Regions from separate parts of the Exiguobacterium sp. TDN 0502 genome, predicted to be linked through region 4. Evidence: riboswitches for the same ligand, from Rfam matches in the RefSeq annotation. Region 4 holds a riboswitch; each other region holds the start of a gene.
What was found. Region 4 has a riboswitch for thiamine pyrophosphate ahead of tenA (thiaminase II). Riboswitches for the same ligand answer to the same signal wherever they lie in the genome.
Positions count from the first base shown of each region.

Region 1: another riboswitch for thiamine pyrophosphate. It lies ahead of thiT (energy-coupled thiamine transporter ThiT); the one in region 4 lies ahead of tenA (thiaminase II).
Region 2: another riboswitch for thiamine pyrophosphate. It lies ahead of ACRPK8_RS06280 (thiamine phosphate synthase); the one in region 4 lies ahead of tenA (thiaminase II).
Region 3: another riboswitch for thiamine pyrophosphate. It lies ahead of thiD (bifunctional hydroxymethylpyrimidine kinase/phosphomethylpyrimidine kinase); the one in region 4 lies ahead of tenA (thiaminase II).

Region 1 covers NZ_JBOZGJ010000002.1:173,005-175,204, reverse strand. The annotation lists gene rsgA (ribosome small subunit-dependent GTPase A) at 1-122, shown strand, start outside; gene rpe (ribulose-phosphate 3-epimerase) at 125-781, shown strand; TPP riboswitch at 804-913, shown strand; gene thiT (energy-coupled thiamine transporter ThiT) at 974-1,534, shown strand; gene ACRPK8_RS04075 (thiamine diphosphokinase) at 1,536-2,138, shown strand; gene ACRPK8_RS04070 (amino acid permease) at 2,192-2,200, opposite strand, start outside.
Region 2 covers NZ_JBOZGJ010000004.1:92,012-94,211, forward strand. The annotation lists gene nagZ (beta-N-acetylhexosaminidase) at 1-968, shown strand, start outside; TPP riboswitch at 1,025-1,127, shown strand; gene ACRPK8_RS06280 (thiamine phosphate synthase) at 1,210-1,803, shown strand; gene ACRPK8_RS06285 (FAD-dependent oxidoreductase) at 1,800-2,200, shown strand, end outside.
Region 3 covers NZ_JBOZGJ010000006.1:119,436-121,635, forward strand. The annotation lists gene thiM (hydroxyethylthiazole kinase) at 1-253, opposite strand, end outside; gene thiD (bifunctional hydroxymethylpyrimidine kinase/phosphomethylpyrimidine kinase) at 234-1,037, opposite strand; TPP riboswitch at 1,153-1,263, opposite strand; gene ACRPK8_RS08595 (murein hydrolase activator EnvC family protein) at 1,328-2,200, opposite strand, start outside.
Region 4 covers NZ_JBOZGJ010000003.1:131,607-133,806, forward strand. The annotation lists gene ACRPK8_RS05295 (glycoside hydrolase family 3 N-terminal domain-containing protein) at 1-271, shown strand, start outside; gene ACRPK8_RS05300 (hypothetical protein) at 302-616, opposite strand; gene tenA (thiaminase II) at 662-1,357, opposite strand; TPP riboswitch at 1,431-1,537, opposite strand; gene ACRPK8_RS05310 (DUF1002 domain-containing protein) at 1,731-2,200, shown strand, end outside.

The DNA of each region.
Region 1 (2,200 bases), on a different contig from region 4:
ATCTGAATGAACCGGGGTGTGCCGTCAAGGAAGCGGTCGAAGCACAAGAAATCATGTCCTCTCGTTATGAGAACTATGGTATGTTTATAGACGAAATCAAGAATCGAGCCCGGAGGTATTGAAGATGATTAAAATTGCACCATCAATCTTATCAGCAGATTTTGCAAATCTTGAGCGTGATGTCAAAGCCGTCGAGGCAGCAGGAGCCGACTACATCCATTTCGACGTCATGGACGGTCAGTTCGTCCCGAACATCTCGTTTGGATTACCCGTACTCAGCAGTTTACGTCAGAAGACGGATATGGTCCTTGACGTCCATTTAATGATTGACCAGCCGGAACGTTTCGTCGAAGATTTCGTCAAGGCAGGGGCAGATATCGTGACGTTCCACGTCGAAGCGACGAACCATGTCCATCGTGTCTTGCAACAAATCAAAGCAGCCGGTGCAAAGGCAGGGGTCGTCTTGAACCCCCACACGCCGCTATCAACGATTGAGCATGTCCTTGAGGATGTCGATATGGTCTTGTTGATGACGGTCAATCCGGGCTTCGGCGGACAGGCGTTCATCGAGAGCGTCATGCCGAAACTTGCAACACTCGCGCAAATGAAAGCAGATCGTGGTCTGGCATTCGAAATCGAGATTGATGGTGGCGTTAATCCGGAAACCGCTAAACAATGTATCGAAAACGGTGCGAATGTTCTCGTTGCAGGATCGGCAATCTACAATGCACCGGATTATGCGGAAGCGATCACTAGCATTCGTCAAGGGGCTGCCGTATAATAAGAACGAGAAAACGAAATATGATGACCGCAAGGGGTGTCGCTTAAAAAGCGGCTGAGAGGAGTCTTTTCGACTTTAACCCTTCGAACCTGTTCCGTTCAGACGGACGTAGGGATGTGGCGCACGCAGGCAGTACGGCGTTCGTCGTACTGCCTTTTTGCGTCCTCTTTAACCATGAAGGAGGAAATAAACATGAAACGGTTACAAATGATGATGGAAATTGCCATCTTCGCCAGTCTCGGAGTCGTCTTTGATTTGCTGATTCCATTCAAAATGCCACAGGGTGGTTCGATTAGCTTAGCGATGCTACCGATCTTCGTCATGGCATTCCGCCACGGCGTCGTCGGTGGTGTCGTCACGGGAGCGCTCGTCGGTACGATTCAATTGATGTTCGCGCCGCAAGTGTTGACAATCGTCCAACCATTGCTCGATTACACGATTGCGTATGGCGTCGTCGGACTGAGTGGTCTCTTTGCACGTCAAGTCAGACAAGCAGCGCAAAATGGTCAGAAGAAAAGCTTGATGGCGTTCGTTCTTCTTGCGACGTTATTAGGCGCCGGTCTCCGTTATATCTGTCATGTCATCAGTGGAATCGTCTTTTTTGCCAAGTATGCAAAAGGTCCAGTCGTGGAATACTCTTTCGTCTATAACGCAACGTATATGGTTCCCTCGTACATCTTATGTGGAATCGTAGCAGGAATTCTATTTACGACTGCGCCACGCTTACTCCGTTATTCGGCACGAGGTGTCTGAGATGCGGGCGATTCTCGTCTGTGCCGGTCCGCGAGAAGAAGTACCGGATTTACGGACGTTTTGTCAGCTAGGTGATTTCATCTTCGGTGTCGACGGTGGTGTTCAGACGGTCGAATCGTTTGGGCTGACATGCGACCTGACAATCGGTGATTTTGATTCGCTTGGTTATGTACCAGAAGGGGCAATCGTTCATCCGGCCGAGAAAGATGAGACGGATCTCGAACTTGCCCTTCGTACAGTGTCTGAGAGGGAACAGCATGAAGAGATCATCATCATCGGGGCGACAGGTGGGCGGCTCGACATGACCGTCCAAAATGTATATCTATTGAAGCAATATCCAGAGGCACGACTCGTGACGAAACGAGAAGAGGTACGATATTTGGCAGCGGGAGCGTATACAGTCGAAGCCGGAAGCTATCATTATCTATCATTCATTCCACTTGTACCGTCGACCTTAAGCTTAGCTGGAGTCAAATATCCGCTCGATGCCCATCCCGTTCCGGTCGGAGGTTCATTGACCGTCAGTAATGAATGGTGTGCCTCACAAGCGAGAGTAGCGCTCCATCAAGGCGAATTATTAATGATGCGGACGCTTAAGGAATAGAACAATCATACAAAAAGAGGCCGTGGATGATCCACGGCCTCTTTCATATGACATTATTCTTC
Region 2 (2,200 bases), on a different contig from region 4:
AGTTGTTGCGGACGCATGCGATTGGTGGTGTCTTACTGCTCGGCGGAAACATCACGTCAGAAGAACAACTTTTGACGTTCACCCGTGCGATTCAAGAGACGAATCAAAAGCCGTATGCGTTCGTCGGGATTGACGAAGAAGGTGGACGGGTCAGCCGGGTGCCGGATCAACGATTACGTCTGCCGACGAGTCAACAGATGGCGCAAGGCGCGGATACGGCGAAAATGGAAGACGTCGGAAGCACGCTTGGTCATGTATCGCGGTATTATGGATTCAACATGGACTTTGCACCGGTCCTTGACGTTAACAGTAACCCGAACAATCCGATCATCGGTGACCGTGCCTTAAGTGCTGATCCGAAAACGGTCGCGTCTTTGGGTACTGCCCTGATGCACGGGATGCAGGAGACGGGTACGATTCCGGTCGTCAAACATTTTCCCGGTCATGGCAACACGAGTGTCGATTCCCATGTCGGTCTGCCGAAAGTGACAGCATCGAAGGAAGAACTGAAGCGGACGGAACTCGTCCCGTTTCAAGAAGCAATCCAAGAAGGGGCAGAGATGGTAATGGTCGCTCATATTCTGTACCCCGCGTATGACGATACACATCCATCCTCGCTCTCAAAAGCTGTCCTGACCGACCTCTTGCGTCAGCAGCTCGGCTTCAAGGGCGTCATCATTACGGATGATCTCGTCATGGGAGCGATCACGAAACAATACGGTCTCGCGGAAGCGGCACGGCAGGCACTCGTTAACGGCGCAGACATGGCGATGTTTTCAGAAGCGGGTGCTTATACGAAGGTCCATACTGAAGTCATGCAAGCGGTGAAGGATGAGGCGTTAACGATGAAAATGCTTGATGCCAAAGTAATGCGGATTCTGAAGCTGAAGCAGACCTATGCCGATAGCCAGAAGCAACAGCGCCCGACGAAATCGGATCTCGTTCAGCAAGTCGAAGCGCTCAACTAGGACTAGCGAAGCGAAACGACTCATGCTAGACTAATGGGGCAAGCCAATTAAACACGAAAAGACACTAGGGGAGTCTCCCAGCAGACTGAGACGGAAGTATCCGGACCCTTTGAACCTGATCTAGTTCGTACTAGCGGAGGGAAGTGGCTCGAAACCTTAGATATCCTTAGCGCTTCAGCGCATTTTCGGACCACTCCTTTCAACATCGGGAGTGGTCCTTTTTCGTATGGAAAGGAAGAACATGATGCGTTTACATCTGATTTCGACAGGATCCATCGATCCACGTGATGGGGTGAAAACCTTTCAATCGCTTCAACCTTACACGGATCAGCTGCACCTACGGGAATCGAATTTATCGGCGGCAGAATTGCTTGATCTGATTGAAACACTCTTTGCGCAAGGGTATTCCCCTGATCAGTTAACGGTCCATGACCGGGTCGATGTCGCCCATGTCGCTGGCATCGGTGTGCAGTTAACACGCCGTTCCTTACGTGTCCGCGATGTAAGGCGTCACTTTCCGGATCTGACAATCGGTAAATCCGTTCATTCACTGGCAGAGGCACTGGCGGCAGAAGCAGAAGGAGCCGATCGACTGCTCTACGGTCATATCTATCCGACGACGTCGAAGCCGGATCTTCCACCACGGGGTGTTGATGCTCTGAAACAAGTCGTCACCTTCACGACGAAACCGGTCATCGCCATCGGCGGCATCACACCAGATCGCATTTCTGAGATTGCAGGGACCGGTGCAGCAGGAATCGCGGTTTTGTCCGGTATTCTCGGTCAAGCGGACCCGCTTGCTGCGATCAAGCGTTATCAGGGGGTGCGGGTATGACGGATCACATCATCATTGGTGGTGGAGTCATCGGTTTGACACTTGCTTACAGTCTCGCCTGTCAAAACGAATCCGTTCTTGTCCTTGAGCGCGGAACATGCGGGCAAGAAACAAGTCGCGCGGCTGCCGGGATGCTTGCGACAGACATCGAGCTGAGAGAAGAATTGCATGCACTTGCCGCGCGAAGTCGTCGTCTGTATCCGCTGCTCGCACGTCGTCTCGAGCGGGAGACCGGGATTGATTGTGGCTACCGGGAACAACCGTTTTTATTGAAACGAAACGGAAGAGAGTACGTATTTCCATCGGTCGGTCAAATCGATCCGCGACGACTGACGACTGCATTGATGTCTGCCTTACGTAAACGGGGTGTATCCATCGAAGAACAGGTGGATGTGAC
Region 3 (2,200 bases), on a different contig from region 4:
GGACAATCGGCACGTTTAAACGTGCTGCTTCTTTTGCGGCCAACCGCTGGGATGCCTGCATGTCTGCATCCAGTGTTCCGATGTTCAACACGAGTGCTTGTGCGAGACCGACCATTTCCTCTACTTCACGAATATCCTCCGCCATGACAGGCGACGCTCCGACTGCTAATGTCATATTCGCACAATCGTTGATCGTAACCGTATTCGTCAGATGATGAATCAATGGTTTCTGTTCAAGAATGGTCGTAAACATGTGTATCCCTCCAAAGTGAATGAAAATGATGTGTGGGTCCGATGCCTTGTCCGAGCGCAAATCCGTGACGGATCGCCTCCGTGACGTAGTGCTTAGCCTGACGTACACTAGTTGGTAAATCTTCTCCAAGCGCCATTCGTGCCGCAATCGCTGCTGATAACGTACAGCCGGTTCCGTGAGTGTGTTGATTGTCTAACCGTTCCGATGTGAAGTGATGTTCCTCCACTCCATCAAACAACAAATCCGTCGCAGCTCCCGGTAAGTGACCCCCCTTTAGTAAGACTGCACCTGTCTGCGTAGCTAACTGATGCATCGCCAGTCGCATTTCCTCTAGATTGGTCACCGCTTGTGCCGTTAAGCGCTCAGCTTCCGGTAAATTGGGTGTGATGAGGGTCGCAAGTGGCAGTAAATCCGAAATCAATGCTTGTTCAGCTTCTGTCCGCAATAGGGCATGTCCGCCTTTTGCGACCATGACAGGGTCTAGTATGATCGGAACGGTCTGTTCGCGAAGATGTGTAGCAATGACACGGATCGTCTCTGCATTCGAGACCATACCGATTTTGATGGCATCGACACGAATGTCTGAAAAAATCGATGATAATTGGGCGTCGACGATTTCCGGTGACAACTCTTCCACCGCTTGAACACCCAGCGTATTTTGTGCCGTGACGGCTGTCAGGACGCTCATTCCATAAACGCCTAACGCCGAAAATGTTTTTAAATCGGCTTGAATCCCGGCTCCACCACCGGAGTCGGACCCTGCAATCGTCAGTACATGTTTCATGTTCCTCTCACCTTCCGATCGAGCAATGTAAGGGAGTCGTTACCGAAAAAAAAAGCGCCGACTGCTGTAAAAAAGCAGTCGACGCTATCCGAAAGCGTTATATCCGCATTTCGGTATCCGTTCGGCTCAACTTTCCTACGCTGGTATTATCCAGTTCAGGTAATAGGGTCGAAAACAGATTGGTTTTCCTCTCAGCCGGATTCCTCCAGCTCCCCTAGTTGCTCAAGTATTCGTTTCGCCTTAACTGTAGCATAGAGGGCAAAAAAAAACGAGCCGAAGCCCGTTTTAGATTACAGATATGCTAATGGATTCACTGCATTCAAAGGAGATGAGGCACTGTATTGATAACCGCCGACATGTAATTCGAAATGCAAGTGTGGTCCTGTCGAATTCCCTGTACTACCGAGTGTTCCGACTTGCTGCCCTTGAGAGACCGCCTGCCCCGCATGAACGGATAATGAACTCATATGCGCGTAGACTGTCGTATACACTTTTCCATCAATGAAATGCGAAATCATGACGTGATTGCCGTAAGGTCCACCACCTGAAGCTGTAATGACCGTTCCGGCTGCTGCTGCGACGATCGGAGATCCGACTGCCCCGCGGAAATCAACACCGTTGTGGAACGTATAGCCGTTCACACCGCTTGCTGGTCCGAATCCTTGCGAAACGCTACCAGAAGATGGTCGAACGAATTTTCCACCGCTCGAAACAACAGGAGCCGCAGTCGAAGTCGTCGTTCCTGCATTCTTACCTGTTTGTTTGGCTGCTTGCGCGTTCGCCTTAGCGGCTTGTTCGGCGGCTGCTTTTTCAGCTGCGGCTTTCTCTGCTGCTGCTTTTGCTGCCGCTTTCGCTGCTGCGATTGCACGTTCCTGAGCTTCGAGTGTCGCTTGAAGTTCTTTGGCATCTAACAATTCTGTCGTGAACTTCGTCTTTCCTTTTCGTAATTTTTTGAGCGTAGCACTGCGTTCTTTCATTTGTGTTTTTAAAGATTTCTTTTGTTCGATCAATACTTTCTTTTCTGCCACTTGTTCCGCTTTTTTCTCGACAAGCGCTTGTTTAGCTTCTGCCAACTTCTGTTGTGTCGCAATGTAATCAGAAATCATCTTATCATCTTGTTCCGCGATTTTTTTACCCGCCATGACACGGCTGAAGAGATCACC
Region 4 (2,200 bases):
CCTCCGTAATCCATACGACGTCGCCGTTCAACCCGATGCACCGGCACATGTCCTCGTCTATGGCTTTAAAGGGGATCCGAACGGACCGGACTCTGAAGCAGGCAATCTGAAATCCGCCGGACCGAACCTGCCTGCGGGTATCCGCGCAATCTTCGGAACGTTTCAGCCGCAAGGAACCTTACCCGTTGATGTACCGGTCTTTAAGAATGGACTTTTCACCGATCAACTCCATCTCGAATTCGGGGACGGCTTTAAAAACTGGAAAAAATGAGGGCGTGATACAGAAAAGACCGAAGCTCCTTTAAAGGATGCCTCGGTCTTTTAACGATTGATACGGATATTCCGCTTCTTCTTTCGCACGCTGGTAGACGCGATAAAGCGAGTAGATCAGCAGTCCATAGATGACAATCATTATGACTGTTGAAATGAAGCTACCGCTACTGAATTCAAACTGAAACGTTACCTTCAAATTCCAAATCGTAGCATATGTGCCATACACCGTCATCAATATGGGAATGATGTATCCAGCAAATCGAACGTTTGCTTTTCCAAGCATTCGTTGCACGACGTAGGCCGCGATAATGACCAGCAAAATGACGACGATTCCCACTTCCATCCCTACTTTCGCTACAAGATATACCTAATTCTACCATCTATTGGTTCAAGAAGATACGGTTCGCGCCGGAATCGTCTCATAGACCGACGTAAACGTCTCTTCCGTCCAGCCCATATGCCAAAACAGCAACTCATAATAACAGCTCGTCACGAAATGCCGTTTCATGCGCTCGCGTTCCGCAGGACTGGCTTGTTCCGCCAGCGCATCGAGCCGGGCAATCTGTTCAAAGACGACTTTTTCGAACCATTCCGAGCTATAGGTGTCGATCCATTGCTGATAGATTTTTTCTTCCGGTGTACACGTCAGTAACTGTTGACCGACTTCGTAATACAGCCAGTAACATGGCAAAATGGCAGCAATCGTCTCACCGAGTGTTCCCTCGCTCGCATGATGCATGTGCGAGACATAGGCATAGGCTGTTGGTGCCGGTTCGAACGCCGCAAGATCCGCTTCCGTGATCCCGAGCGGCTCAAAAAATGATTGATGGAGACTCAATTCCGCTCCGTAAGTTGACGTCGCGTGCTCGGCAAGCGTTGCGATCGTCGCAAAGTCGTCTGCTTTTGACGCTGCCTTCGCCTGTATCTTCGCAAAGTGTTTTAAGTAATAGGCATCCTGCATGACGTAATGCCGAAATTTCGAGAGCGGTAACGTCCCTTCTCCGATTCCTTGTACGAATGGGTGCGTAAAACTACTATCCCAGTACGCTTGTGCCGCCTGCTTGATTTCTTGTGTAAATGTCATGATCTCATCCTCCTCGTTTTTTATGAAACGAAAAAACACCACCCCGAAACACACGGGCATGGCGCAAGAAGAACAAGACTTGACGCCACTTCCCTCCGTAAGTACGAACTTAATCAGGTTCAAAGGGTCCGAACGTCTTCGTTCGTCTCAGTCGGCCTACCGACTCCCCTAGTGGTCATTATTCGATTCAAATCCACTATAGCATGCTGAAAATGGAAGTCAAGTTGTCCTCGTTCCGCTATACATTGAAGTGTCAGAAGGCGGATGCCCTCTCCATCTGTAGACCGATTCCGAACGTCTTTCGTTCTCGTACACTTACTTTAGTACCTGATACTATAATTCATTCTGTTACTTACAATTGGAGGATTTCATTATGCATACACCAACAAAAATCATGGCGTCAGCCGTTATCGCTTCTGCTTTATTACTCCCAACAGCCGCATCCGCCGAGCAGGTCGTCGACAAGACCATCGTCACACTCGGTGAGTCACTCGGCGCGAAGGATAAAGCTTGGGTGCTTTCACGTCTTAATGCACCGGAAGGCATCACGCCGATCATCGCCACTTCTGCCGACGAAGAAAAGTATCTCGGGAAGAACATCCCGCAATCGCAAAAAGGCGGCAACATGTATTCGTCGGCTAAGATCGAGTTGACGGAAAAAGGCGACGGGCTTTCTGTTGCAACGGAAAACATCACGTGGGTCACGAAGGACATGTATCTTAACGCTCTCGTCACGGCGGGTGTCAAAGATGCCGACATCACGATCACTTCCCCGTACAAGGTGACCGGGACATCGGCACTGACGGGAATCATGAAGGCATACGATCAAACTTCGGCTGAGAC